2 regions of the Alkalihalophilus pseudofirmus genome follow, and region 2 is predicted to be linked to the other one. Evidence: riboswitches for the same ligand, from Rfam matches in the RefSeq annotation. Region 2 holds a riboswitch; the other holds the start of a gene.
What was found. A riboswitch is a leader RNA that binds a small molecule or an ion and turns the genes downstream of it on or off. The one in region 2 is predicted to bind cyclic di-GMP.
Positions count from the first base shown of each region.

Region 1 (6,063 bases), 920 kb from region 2:
AGGTGCTTTCTCACTGACCCTCTTTAGCAGATCATTATGACTCGAGAACTTTAATGAATTCTCTCATGTAATCGGGGAGGTCTGGCGGGCGGCGGCTGGATACGATGTTGCCGTCTACAACAACTGGCTTATCAACCCAAGTGGCCCCGGCATTCATCATGTCATCTTTAATTCCAGGAGTACTTGTCACCGTCTTGCCTTCAAGGATTTTCGCTGAGATCAAAACCCAGCCAGCATGGCAAATTTGCCCGATCGGCTTGTTCTGGTCATTTAACGTACGAACCATATTCAACACGGAATCAAATCTTCTTAATAAGTCAGGAGACCAGCCCCCTGGCACTAAGATCGCGTCATACTCTTCTGGATTGATTTCTTCAAATGAGTACTCTGAAACAATCGGCACCCCGTATTTTCCGATATACGTCTCATTGGCTTTTTCACCGGCAATATGCACCTCTGCACCCTCTTCACGCAAGCGCAGAACAGGATACCATAATTCCAGATCTTCAAAATCCTTACTGACAATTTGAATGACTTTCTTACCTTCTAGCCTCATTATTAGTACGCCTCCTTTATAAGAGCAGTGTTCTTCCCTGCCTTTATCGTGACAGAATCATTTAGTTGATGCAAACACTCAGAGCATCATCTCTCGCTGCATAGGGATAAACTATAGAGATTTACTGAGAAGACGGGCCAAATCGTCCCATTCTGAAGTCATTAAAGGCTTCATGAATTTCATCTTCTGTATTCATTACAAACGGCCCGCGAGCCACTACAGTCTCATTAATCGGCTTGCCTGTATAAATGAGCATTCTTGATCTCTCATTTGCCTTAATATGCAAATGATCAAACGCATCATTACTTGCCTCTTTTTGATAAGATAACAGTCCAGCTTCCGTTTTTCCTAGTGTTACCTTATCAGCAAAAGTCATTTCTCCTTGGAGCATATAAATATGGCCGTTGTGATTTTGGGGGAGCTTCAGGGAGTAGCACTCTCCTTCTTTTAAAAAAAGCTCAAACATATTAATCGGCACTAATGAATCCATCGGCCCTTTAACCCCTTCTGCTTCTCCTGAATAAATGCGCAGATAACCACCGTCGATTTCTACTTTAGGAGCGTCTTCAACCAGTACATTTTGGTATGATGATTCCGTTCCTTTTAACGCTTTAGGCAGATTAAGCCACAGCTGCAGCGTGTGAATAAGATCATCATCCACTGCTTCTTCAGCATGGCGCGCCCCGCTCCCAGCATTCATGTACTGTACATCACCTGCATAAAGCACTGAATGGCCTCCATTATTATCTGTATGTTCTAACCTGCCATCAATAACATAAGTGATCGTCTGAAACCCTCGGTGCGGATGATCCGAGAACGTCCCTCGCTTAAACCAATCATCAGCCATTAAGATAAAAGGATCATACTCTGTCATCTTATCCGGCGGGAGAACCCAGCCTTGCTGGACATGCGGATATCCATTCTTATTGTATTTCACCTTCCAATGATCACGTATCACACGTTCACCTTCTGTACCCATTGCAAGACACCTCCAGTTATTTGCTTCTATTAGCATACATAGATTAACCAATTCCATACAACGATTTAGCTTGGCTTTGGAAAAGAAGAAATTTGTCGAGCGAAAAAACTTTATCTTTAATTCAAAATAAATATAATAGAATTATAGGTCTTTATACATATAATAAATTACCCACCAACGCATATAATGACCTATGCACAATGCTTCAAAGGTAAGCTATGAAGTATAACCTTTATATGGACACTTGGGTTATATGGAGCCAGTAGTGTAACCGGACCTCTTTAATTAGGGGTGCTATGAAGTATAGTCTTTACTTGGACACTTGGGCTATATGGAGCTAGTAGTGTAACCGACCCTCTTATTTAAAAAAATTTATTTAAGAGGAGAAATGGAAGATGAAAAAAGCACAAAAATTATCAGTAGCAGTATTAACACTTATTTTATCTGTTAGCTTCACCACTGGTGCTATGGCTAATAATGGAAATGGAAATGGAAAAGGGTTAGAAACAGCACCTGGCCAAAGCGAGAACTTTTCTAAAGGAGTAACGACTGAAGTTATTGTTACAACAAACGAAACTAAAGGTGTTGAGGTTAACTCAATAGAATCTGCTGTAACAGAGACTAAAACAGATACAGATATAACCGAAGAACGTGTTGTTATTAAAAGTAATACTGAAAAACATCCTACAAAAAATGAGTATAGAGACGTTACTGTTACAGCAACAGTTCGAACTGTAACAACCTCAACTTGGGATGAAACTACAACTACTACTACTACGACAGAAACTCCTGTAACTGTTATAGAGACCATTGAAACTACTATTACCCATCAAGGCGCTCCTGGAAGTAATGGTAAAGTTCTTAGCGAATCAAGTAAATCTTCTGAGAAGAGAGTTGAAGGTGAACCAATAGTAACAGTGGCAACTACTACTACTAAAGGAGAACTTGAGACTTCTACGGTTACTGAACAAATTGACGAAAAAGAAGATAAATCAGGCTGGAAGATAGGCCATAATAATTAAATTTGTTCCTCGGGTAAATTATATGAATGTTTAAGCCTCAGATGTTTGATCTGAGGTTTTTCTCTTTCCTTTTTGAATAAACCCCTCCCTCTTTGTCCATAACTAGTACCATATACTAGTCTGCTAGGGGAGGATTGTATGGAGCCGGGCTTTTGGGATATGTCGATTAAAATTGTAATAGGATTCTTTTTGCTTTTTTTGATTACTAGATTACTTGGCAAAACGACGATCCGTCATTTGACTCCGTTTGATTTTGTCTCAGCTATTGTATTATCAGAGCTGCTAGGTAATGGGATATTTGAGGTAAACGTCAGCATTTTCTATATTATTTACGTTGTTCTCTTATGGGGTTTTTTAATGATTATGATGGAGAAGTATTTGCTAAAGCACCGTTCTGTGAGGGGGCTTTTGGAAGGAAAGCCGTCTATCATCATTCGTAACGGAAAGATTGACCGAGAGCAGCTTAAAAAAAACCGCATGAACATCAATCAGCTGCTTAGTTCACTGCGTCAAAGTGAAACCTTTTCTTTGCGCGAAGTGGCTTATGCGATTTTAGAGTCTAACGGTTCGATCAGTATTTTAAAGAAAAATAAATATCAAAAGGTAACCCTTGAAGACTTAAACCTACCTGTAAGCACTACTTATCTTTGCACCACATTAATTACAGATGGAGAAATTATAGAAGATAACTTAAAGGAGCTTGGGTTTAATCATGACTGGCTGATGAGTCAGCTAATCTCTCATGGCTACAACCGGCCAGAAGATATCGTTTATGCTGATTGGCTGTATGACGATGGCATCTATATTGTGCCCTACCAATCAAAAGAAGCATAGAAGACCTCGTTTCATCAAGATTCGAGACTTCTATGCTTATTAATTGTTAAGACTTATTTAGTACGTTAGCAAGCAGCTTAACTCCCTCTACAAGCTCGTCTTCAGATGCATAGCTAAAGGAAAGCCTCAAGTATGCTGCTTTCTCATCGGCAGGTAAGAAAAAGTACTTTCCAGGGACATATGCAACTCCCGCATCAAGTGCCTGCTCTAACAAATGATCCGTATCCACACCATCAGCCCTCACCCAAATAAAGTACCCTCCTTTTGGGACAAACCAGGACACTGAATCAGGCAGATGCTCTTCAAGCGCTGAGATCACCACGTCACGTTTTTGTTGATAGGCAGTACGTAATGTATCGAGGCGTTCGTTCAAATTAATCTGTTCCAAATAAGCAGCCATTGATGCTTCGGCAAATGGATGATCTAAATCTTTTTTAAACCAATTAAGAGCTTCCGTACATTCTTGTGCCGCTGCAACCCAGCCGATTCGCATGCCGGGAGCGACTACTTTTGACAACGAGCCTACATGTAAAACACGATTCGATTGATCCAATGACTTAAGCGTGGCTTCTGACTTCTCAAAATATAAATCTCCGTACGCATCATCTTCTAAAACTAGAAAATTATACTCTTCAGCCAGCTTCATCACATGCTTGCGTCGTGCTGCAGTCATCGTCGTACCTGTTGGATTATGAAAAGTTGGTATCGTATATAAAAGACGAGGGAGCGGCAAACCCTTCTTTGTACGTTCTGCTAGTATTTCTTCTAATTTCTCTGTTTGAAGCCCGTGCTCATCAATTGGGATGCTGATAAAATGGTTCGTGTAGTTTTGAAAGATTTCAAGTGCCTCCATATAAGTAGGAGATTCAACAGCCACTACACTATCCTCATCAATGAAAACCCGGGCAATCAGATCAATCGCTTGGCAGGCACCAGAGGTAATCAACAGTTCCTCTTCTTCTACATCCATGCCGCGCTCTTTCAATCGATGAGTAATCTGCGCTTTTAATTGGTCCATTCTAGGGCTGCCAAGATAGTGCAAAGGCAGGTCCCCCTCTTCTTCGAGCAGTCTGTTCACTGCCTTCTTCAACTGCTCTACAGGCACTAAAGAGGGATCAGGATACCCTGAAGAAAGACGTATACACTTCTCTGGCAGCTGAGGCATCCAGCTTCCCGGAGGATCATTTTGAAGAGCTGGTTTACTATGCTTTGATAAAAAAGATTCAATGTTCACATTATCACTCCTATATGATCACAGACATTATTCGTCATAACATAATGAAAAGCATTGGTGTTTGCCAATGCTTTCCTTTGTTACACAGTATATCATTTAGAAAAAGAAAAGATGAGCCATTGCCGCTGCAACCGGCAAGGTAATAATCGTTCTTTGTAAGAAAATCACAAATAATTGAACGAAGGAAAGAGGAATTTTTGATTTTAATAACAGAATACCAATCTCCGACATATAAATTAATTGCGTTAATGACATAACCCCAATCACAAAACGAGTCAGTTCAGATTCAATGCCGCTTCCGATAACAGCCGGCAGGAACATATCAGCAAACCCAACGATCATCGCAGGTGCTGCAGCTTCAGCTTCTGGAATACCAAGCAGCTGGAGGAACGGGACAAATGGATAAGACAAGTACGTAAAGATTGGCGTAAATTCTGCAATAATGAGCGCAATTGTTCCAAGCGCCATGACTAATGGAATTAAAGCAAACCAAATATCAATGACATTTTTTACACCGCCCCATGCAACACTGCGGTAGCTTTTTACTTCGCTCGCTTTTTCCACCGCTTTTTGCACGCCCCATTTAAAGCTGGACACACCTTCTGGCACTACTTCATCAATTTGTTTTCCTATAGGCTCATAATACGTGTCCTTCTTCCATGACAACGGAGGAATTCTCGGGCATATTACCGCTGCCACAATTCCCGTTATAATAACCGTGAAGTAAAACTGAATAAACATATGATTAATATCTAAAAACGTCGCAATAACCAAACTAAATGCAATTGAGGCAATCGAAAAGTTAGTCGCTACAACCGATGCTTCCCGCTTCGTATAGTATCCTGATTCATACTGCTGTGTGGTCAGCAATACTCCAACGGTTCCGCTTCCCATCCAGGATGCAAGCGCATCGACAGAAGAACGTCCAGGCAGCTTGAATAATGGATGCATAATTTTACGAACCAAGGAACCAATAAAGTCCATAAGCCCAAATTGAAGCAATAAAGGCATAAACAGACAAGCAAATAAAAACCAAACCATTAATACAGGAATTAAATCATACAATACGACACCGCCTGTAAATTCAGACGAAACCACCCCTGGTCCCATCTCGGTTAACGTCATAACAGCAAATGCAGCCCCTAGACATCTAAGAACAAGCCAGAGCGGTGATACATCGAATAATCCTTTTAGAAAAGCATTCTTTTGAATAAAGCTTGGGCTTGTCCCCTTCACTAGCAAACTACCGGCAGCTGATGCACATAAAACAGTGGTCATAAAGAGCGGGATGTAATCAGCAATCGCACTCTGCAAGCCATCTGCAAGAATCCCTAACCCAATTGTCACTTTATCATTTATGGAAATCGGCACTAAAAAGAGCAGCACTCCAATTAAGGATGGCAGCCAGAATTTCATATATTGTTTGGCCGTGTATTCT
Region 1 covers NZ_CP117835.1:4,024,396-4,030,458, forward strand. The annotation lists gene PQ478_RS20925 (type 1 glutamine amidotransferase domain-containing protein) at 35-556, opposite strand; gene PQ478_RS20930 (pirin family protein) at 678-1,535, opposite strand; cyclic di-GMP riboswitch class II at 1,816-1,899, shown strand; gene PQ478_RS20935 (hypothetical protein) at 1,931-2,557, shown strand; gene PQ478_RS20940 (YetF domain-containing protein) at 2,696-3,391, shown strand; gene PQ478_RS20945 (aminotransferase-like domain-containing protein) at 3,438-4,625, opposite strand; gene PQ478_RS20950 (YjiH family protein) at 4,722-6,063, opposite strand, start outside.
Region 1: it holds a riboswitch for cyclic di-GMP, as region 2 does, so the genes downstream of both, PQ478_RS20935 (hypothetical protein) here and PQ478_RS16590 (type II secretion system protein) in region 2, are expected to answer to the same signal.

Region 2 (6,063 bases):
CATTCACCTGACGGTTGGGGTGCCGCCTGTCATCCGTATAAACGGGGAACTTGCTCATCACGGAGAAACCGTGTTAAAGCCGGCTGACACGGAGGGAATGGCACGTGCGATTTTATCGGAAAATCTGTGGAAGGTGTTCCAAAAGCGGGGAGAGCTTGACTTCTCACACGGCATTCCGAAAGTGTCGCGTTTTCGTGTGAATGCCTACTTCCAGCGCTCCTGTGTATGTCTTGCGATCCGAGTTGTGCCGACGAAAATTCCTACACTCGATGATCTTTCGATGCCTGAAGTGTTAAAAGAGATTGCCCAAAAACCTCAAGGACTAGTGCTTGTAACAGGTCCGACCGGTAGCGGGAAGTCGACCACTCTGGCTGCAATGATTAATGAGATCAATGAACAATCAAATAAACATATTATTACGCTTGAGGACCCGATTGAGTATTTACATAAGCATAAACGCTCGATTATAAATCAGCGTGAAGTGGGATTTGATACGCAAAACTTTGCAAACGGGCTAAGAGGCTGCTTAAGGCAGGACCCTGATATTATTTTAGTAGGGGAAATGCGTGATTTAGAGACAATCTCGATTGCAATCACGGCAGCAGAAACAGGACATCTTGTATTAGGGACATTGCATACAACGGATGCCCCGGCAACGATTGACCGTGTAATCGATGTGTTCCCGCCAGAGCAGCAGCCGCAAGTCCGCATTCAGCTAGCTTCCGTCTTAGGAGCCGTTATCTCTCAGCGGTTATTTAAAACAGCAGATGGAAAAGGAAGACGAGCGGCAACGGAAATCCTAGTGAATAATGCAGCTGTGAAAAACCTTATCCGCAACGAGAAAATCCACCAAATACCCAGCGTGATGCAGACGAGCCGTGCAAGCGGGATGCATACGCTTGAGATGTCAATTAAAGAATTAGTCGACTCAGGTGCGGTGGAGTATGAAACAGTTAGCGCGTACGTAAGTGAAAGTGGGATGTAAATGGGCGTTTATAAATATTCAGGACGTGACCGGCGAGGACATGTGAAGAAAGGAAAAGTGAAGGCTCCTTCAGAAAAGCAGGCTCGTCTCATCCTGAGAGAAGACGGGGTAGCTGTGAGAGAGCTGAATGAATCCAAAAGTATTCTCGATATGGAAATCGAGCTAGGTGCGGGCGGAGTGCGCTCACAAGATTTTGTGATTTATTTAAGGCAGTTTGCGACGCTGTTAAAAGCGGGGATCTCAGTGGTTGATGCTACTGTAATCTTGCGTGAGCAGACGTCTTCTAAAAAACTTAAAGCAGCCCTACATGATGTAGAGGACGAATTACGTGCGGGGAATCCGTTTTCACAAGCGGCTGAAAATCAAAAGAAAGTGTTCCCGCCGTTATTTGTAAATATGGCCAAAGCAGGCGAGCTTGGCGGTAATTTAGATGATATCCTAGAGCGGCTTGCGAGCTATTATGAGAAACAGCATAAAACAAAACAGAAAGTGATGTCTGCAATGTCGTACCCGATTGTGGTCGGTTTTGTGGCGATCATCATTGTGATCTTTCTATTATCCTATGTCGTCCCAACATTTGCTGATATGTTCGCAAGCTTTAATGCCGAGCTGCCGATGATTACAGTGCTTGTGCTTCAGGCAGGAGAGATATTCAGCAGACTATGGTGGCTTCTGCCGCTGGCCGTTATTTTAGTTATCGTGCTGTTGAAAATCGTGAATGACCGAGCGGAGCTTAGGTATTATCGCGATCTGTTTATTCTGCGGATGCCGATTTTCGGAAAGCTGCTGCAAAAAGCAGCGCTCGCGCGAATGACAAGAACATTAAGCTCGCTGTTTTCAAGCTCTGTGCCGATATTGCAGTCTGTCTCAATTGTAGAGAGGATTGCTGGAAACGAAGTAATTGCCCGAGTGATCCGCGAATCTCGTAATTCATTAGAACGAGGGGAATCGATTGCAGAACCGATGCATAAGCATTGGGTATTCCCTCCTTTAGTGACGCAAATGATTGCAGTCGGTGAAAAAACAGGGTCACTAGATACGATGCTTGATAAAGTAGCAGATTTCTATGATTCAGAAGTAGAAGCGGGAACAGACCAAATTAAAGCATTAATAGAGCCAGTTATGATTGTCATTTTGGCAGCTGTGGTCGGTGTAATTGTCGCAGCGATAGCAATTCCGATGTTTGAAATATTTGATGCGGTTGGATAGAAAATTTTGCTAGACAAATGAAGGATTTGCCAGTATGATTTCTGTAGAACCAATCTACTAGACATTTATACTTATAAAAGTATACGAATTTCATATGGAACGTGATGAAAAGCTATCTGTACATGGGCACTTGGGTAGTTTGGAGCAGCTAGTGCAACCGGCCAATTTTGTCATGACTACATGCAGGATTGGTTTTTTCTATGTTGCAGAGAGTTACTGAAGACGCGTGAACAGATGAAAAATGAAAAACGGAGGATACGAAGATGATGAAAAGATGGTTGAAACAGACGAAGAATGAAAAAGGCTTAACGTTGGTTGAGCTGTTGGCTGTTGTTGTGATTTTAGGAATTATTGCTGCGATTGCAGTGCCGAGTATTGGAAATATTATTGAGAATAGTAAGAAGGACTCAGCAATATCAAATGCCCAACAAGTGTTGAATGCTGCAAGGTTGTATTCAGCAGGTGGTGGTAATATTGATAGTAGTATTACTTATAATTCTACAACTAATGGAGCTATTGCAGAATATCATGAAGAACTTGTTAACCCTTGGGGGGAGGGGGAAGTAACTTATACTGTTGGTTTTGAGAACAATACTCCAAACATTGCAATGACTTATTCTGGTGGAAAATGTAATATAGGGACTGAAGGAAGTACTTTTGAGGGTCTTAGCTCCCAAGATCTCAGTAGCGACTCTAGAGATAATATTTGTAAAGATGATGAATAATATCAAAAGCCTATCCCCTCGATAGGCTTTTTCACTACACAAATTCAGAAAATCCTTACACCTTAGGAGGCCTTGATGGTTGATTGGTTGTTTATTGGTTATTTATTTGTCTTCGGCCTGACGTTTGGGTCCTTTTTTAATGTGGTTGGGCTGCGTGTGCCGGCGGGGGAATCGATTGTCGCCCCGCGCTCGCATTGTACAACCTGTGACCGTGATTTATCAACGCGGGAGCTGATCCCTGTTTTTTCTTATCTATTTCAAAAGGGGAAGTGCCGCGGCTGTGGAACGAAAATTTCTCCGCTTTACCCGATTGTAGAACTCGTGACCGGGTTGTCGTTCAGCGGGGCTTACGTGTTGCTTGGCTGGTCGTATGAATTAATTGTGGCTCTTTTACTTATTTCGCTCCTTGCTATTATTTTTGTCAGCGATATCCGCTACATGTTAATTCCAGATAAAATCCTATTATTTTTTACGCCGCTCTTCCTGCTTTTACGTTTGGCGGTAGCACCGCTTGATCCATGGTGGTCTAGTCTTGTGGGGGCGGCTGTTGGATTTGGGTTGCTGCTCCTTATTGCGGTGATCAGCAGAGGCGGAATGGGTGGCGGAGACATTAAGCTGTTTGCTGTGCTTGGACTTGTTCTTGGCTGGCATGATGTGCTGCTTGCCTTTTTCTTTTCATGCTTATATGGAACAATCATTGCTGGTATCGGGATGGCAGCTGGAAAAGTAAAACGCAAAAAGCCGATTCCATTTGGCCCTTTTATCGTACTAGGAGCACTAACGGCATATTTTTATGGAAATTCTCTAGTCCAATGGTACATAGGTCTATTCTTATAGTAAACTACGTATAAGAAGTTATTTTTAAAGAGAAATGGTGAATAAAAGATGAACCTTTTTCAACAACCGAACCAAAAGCGGCATGCCTTTATTATTAAAGATCATGTTATTCGATATATAGGAAGCAAGCAGCCAGATCTCTTGCAAATCTCTCAAATAAAAGAGCGCTACTTGCCTGTTGGGATTGTCGTTAACGGCCAAATTGAAGACATGACGACCTTTGTGACGATTTTGGCTGAATGTGTGGAGGAATGGAAGCTTAAAAGACAACGGATACAATTTTGCCTGCCGCAGCAGCATACGATTATTCGCACCCACTTTATCGATGGGACAATTCCCGATGAAGAAGTGAAAGGGCAGCTTTATTTAGATTTAGGAGAGAGCCTTTTGCTGCCGTTTGATGATCCGATTTTTGACTTTAAAGTAATTGGGATGCGTGACGGTCAAAAGGAAGTACTGCTCTTTGCTTCGAGAGAATCCGTTCTTAATCAATACATAGATGCCTTTTCTGAAGTCCATTTGAAACCGAATGCAGCTGATCTTTCAACGCTTTCAGCTTACCGATTGTTTTTTGAAAATGGACAAGTTGAGACGGGAGCCTATGTTATTCAAGTGCAGATTGACGCAATGGTCACAACGATTACTATTTTTAAAGGTCATCATCCTTTATTTTTAAGCACGATTCTCTCAGAACTTGACCAGGAAGGCTGGTCTTTAACAGGTGAAGGGGATGTGACCCGTCTAGCATGGACAAAGGAAGAGGAAGAAATGGAAGAAGCCATTGAAGAATGTGTCCGTGAAGTAGAAAAAGTAATGAATTTCTATCAGTTTAATGTGTTAAAAGGCGAGGGAGAAATGGGCCAAATGCTGCTTTGTGGCGATCATCCTTATCTCTCTCAATTTGAGGCAGCGTTTAGTGATCGGCTCATGCTTGAAATTACTGGCTTGTCTGAGCAAACGAAAAATGATGCGCCGGTAAGGTACTATGATGCCCAAGGCCTTGTGTTGAAAAAAGAGGTGTATCGTTAATGCTCGTTGAAGTAAATTTATTACCCGAAAAGCCTAAAAAAAATTATACGAGTATTTTATATGCAGGGGCCTTTTTATTTCTATTGCTTTTAGCGGTGTTAACGACGTTCTTATTCCAGCGCCATCTGACACAAGAGGTGCAGGTGGTAAATGACCAAGTCTACAACGTTCAGCTGGAGTCTGCTCAAATAAGGCAGGAGCTGACAGGGCTTGAATGGACAGATGCTAAGCAGATTGAGACGGCAGCTGCCGCTGTTGAGGGGCAGATCATCCCCGCATCCTCTGTCGCGAGCTACATCGTATCTCTATTGCCTGAGCGCGGTTTCATTCAATATTTCACTTACACACAGCCGCATTCCATTCTAGTGGGTGTGCATTTTGATAGATTAGAAGAAATTGCCCAGTACCATGAAGCTTTAGAGAGCAGTTCACTTACAACATCAGTACGACTCTCTGTCATTGACAGCCATGAAATGCTGGACGATGAGCAGCATGATATAAACTTTGATGAAGTGAAATCACGGTACCTTGCAAGCTTTGAATTAACTTTAGACCGAGATGAAGGTCGATCTTTAGGTGATGAACAATGAGAGAAATACGGCTGGATAAACGAATATGGATTTCTCTTTGCAGTTTGCTGTTAATCGGCTTTCTTATCTGGCTGTTTTTTAGTTTTATCCGTCCTGTGCAGCTAGAAAAAGAAGCGGCCCTGGTGGAGCTTGAATATGAACAGGCGCAGTTAGCTGGCGTGATTGAAGAGGCAGAAGAGGAACCGTTAGAAGTGATTGAATCCTCGATGATGGTGCAGCGTAAGCTTCCGGTGCGTCCGCTTGTTGACCAGCTATTATTGACCTTTGCGAGAGCAGAAGGAATTGCTGATGCTTATATCCTCTCTATCGACATACAAGATGAAGCAGAAGGAGTCTGGTTTGGCGAGACGGGGGAGACATCTATTGAGGTTGAGCAGGGGATTGCACAAGATAATGAGCCAGAAGAGTTAGAGGACTTGATTGAGGTTGAGGAGGAAGAAGAACCTGTACCATCAGCACCTCCTGCAGCTGCCTCGTCAGTAGAAGGGCTGGAAGTGATTCGTTTTGTGCTTCGCGTTCGAACAAATGAATATGCAGGGCTAGCACGATTTGCTGAAGAACTAGATCGTAATGATCGATTAATGAGCATTGATTCGATTACGTATGCAGCCCCAAGTGAGCGAGTGTTAGTCGAAGATGAGCAGGAAGCGCTTGAATTTTTGATGACGGTATCGGCTTTTTATTATCC
Region 2 covers NZ_CP117835.1:3,104,526-3,110,588, reverse strand. The annotation lists gene PQ478_RS16600 (type IV pilus twitching motility protein PilT) at 1-985, shown strand, start outside; gene PQ478_RS16595 (type II secretion system F family protein) at 986-2,194, shown strand; cyclic di-GMP riboswitch class II at 2,283-2,366, shown strand; gene PQ478_RS16590 (type II secretion system protein) at 2,458-2,919, shown strand; gene PQ478_RS16585 (prepilin peptidase) at 2,995-3,756, shown strand; gene pilM (type IV pilus biogenesis protein PilM) at 3,805-4,785, shown strand; gene PQ478_RS16575 (hypothetical protein) at 4,785-5,375, shown strand; gene PQ478_RS16570 (hypothetical protein) at 5,372-6,063, shown strand, end outside.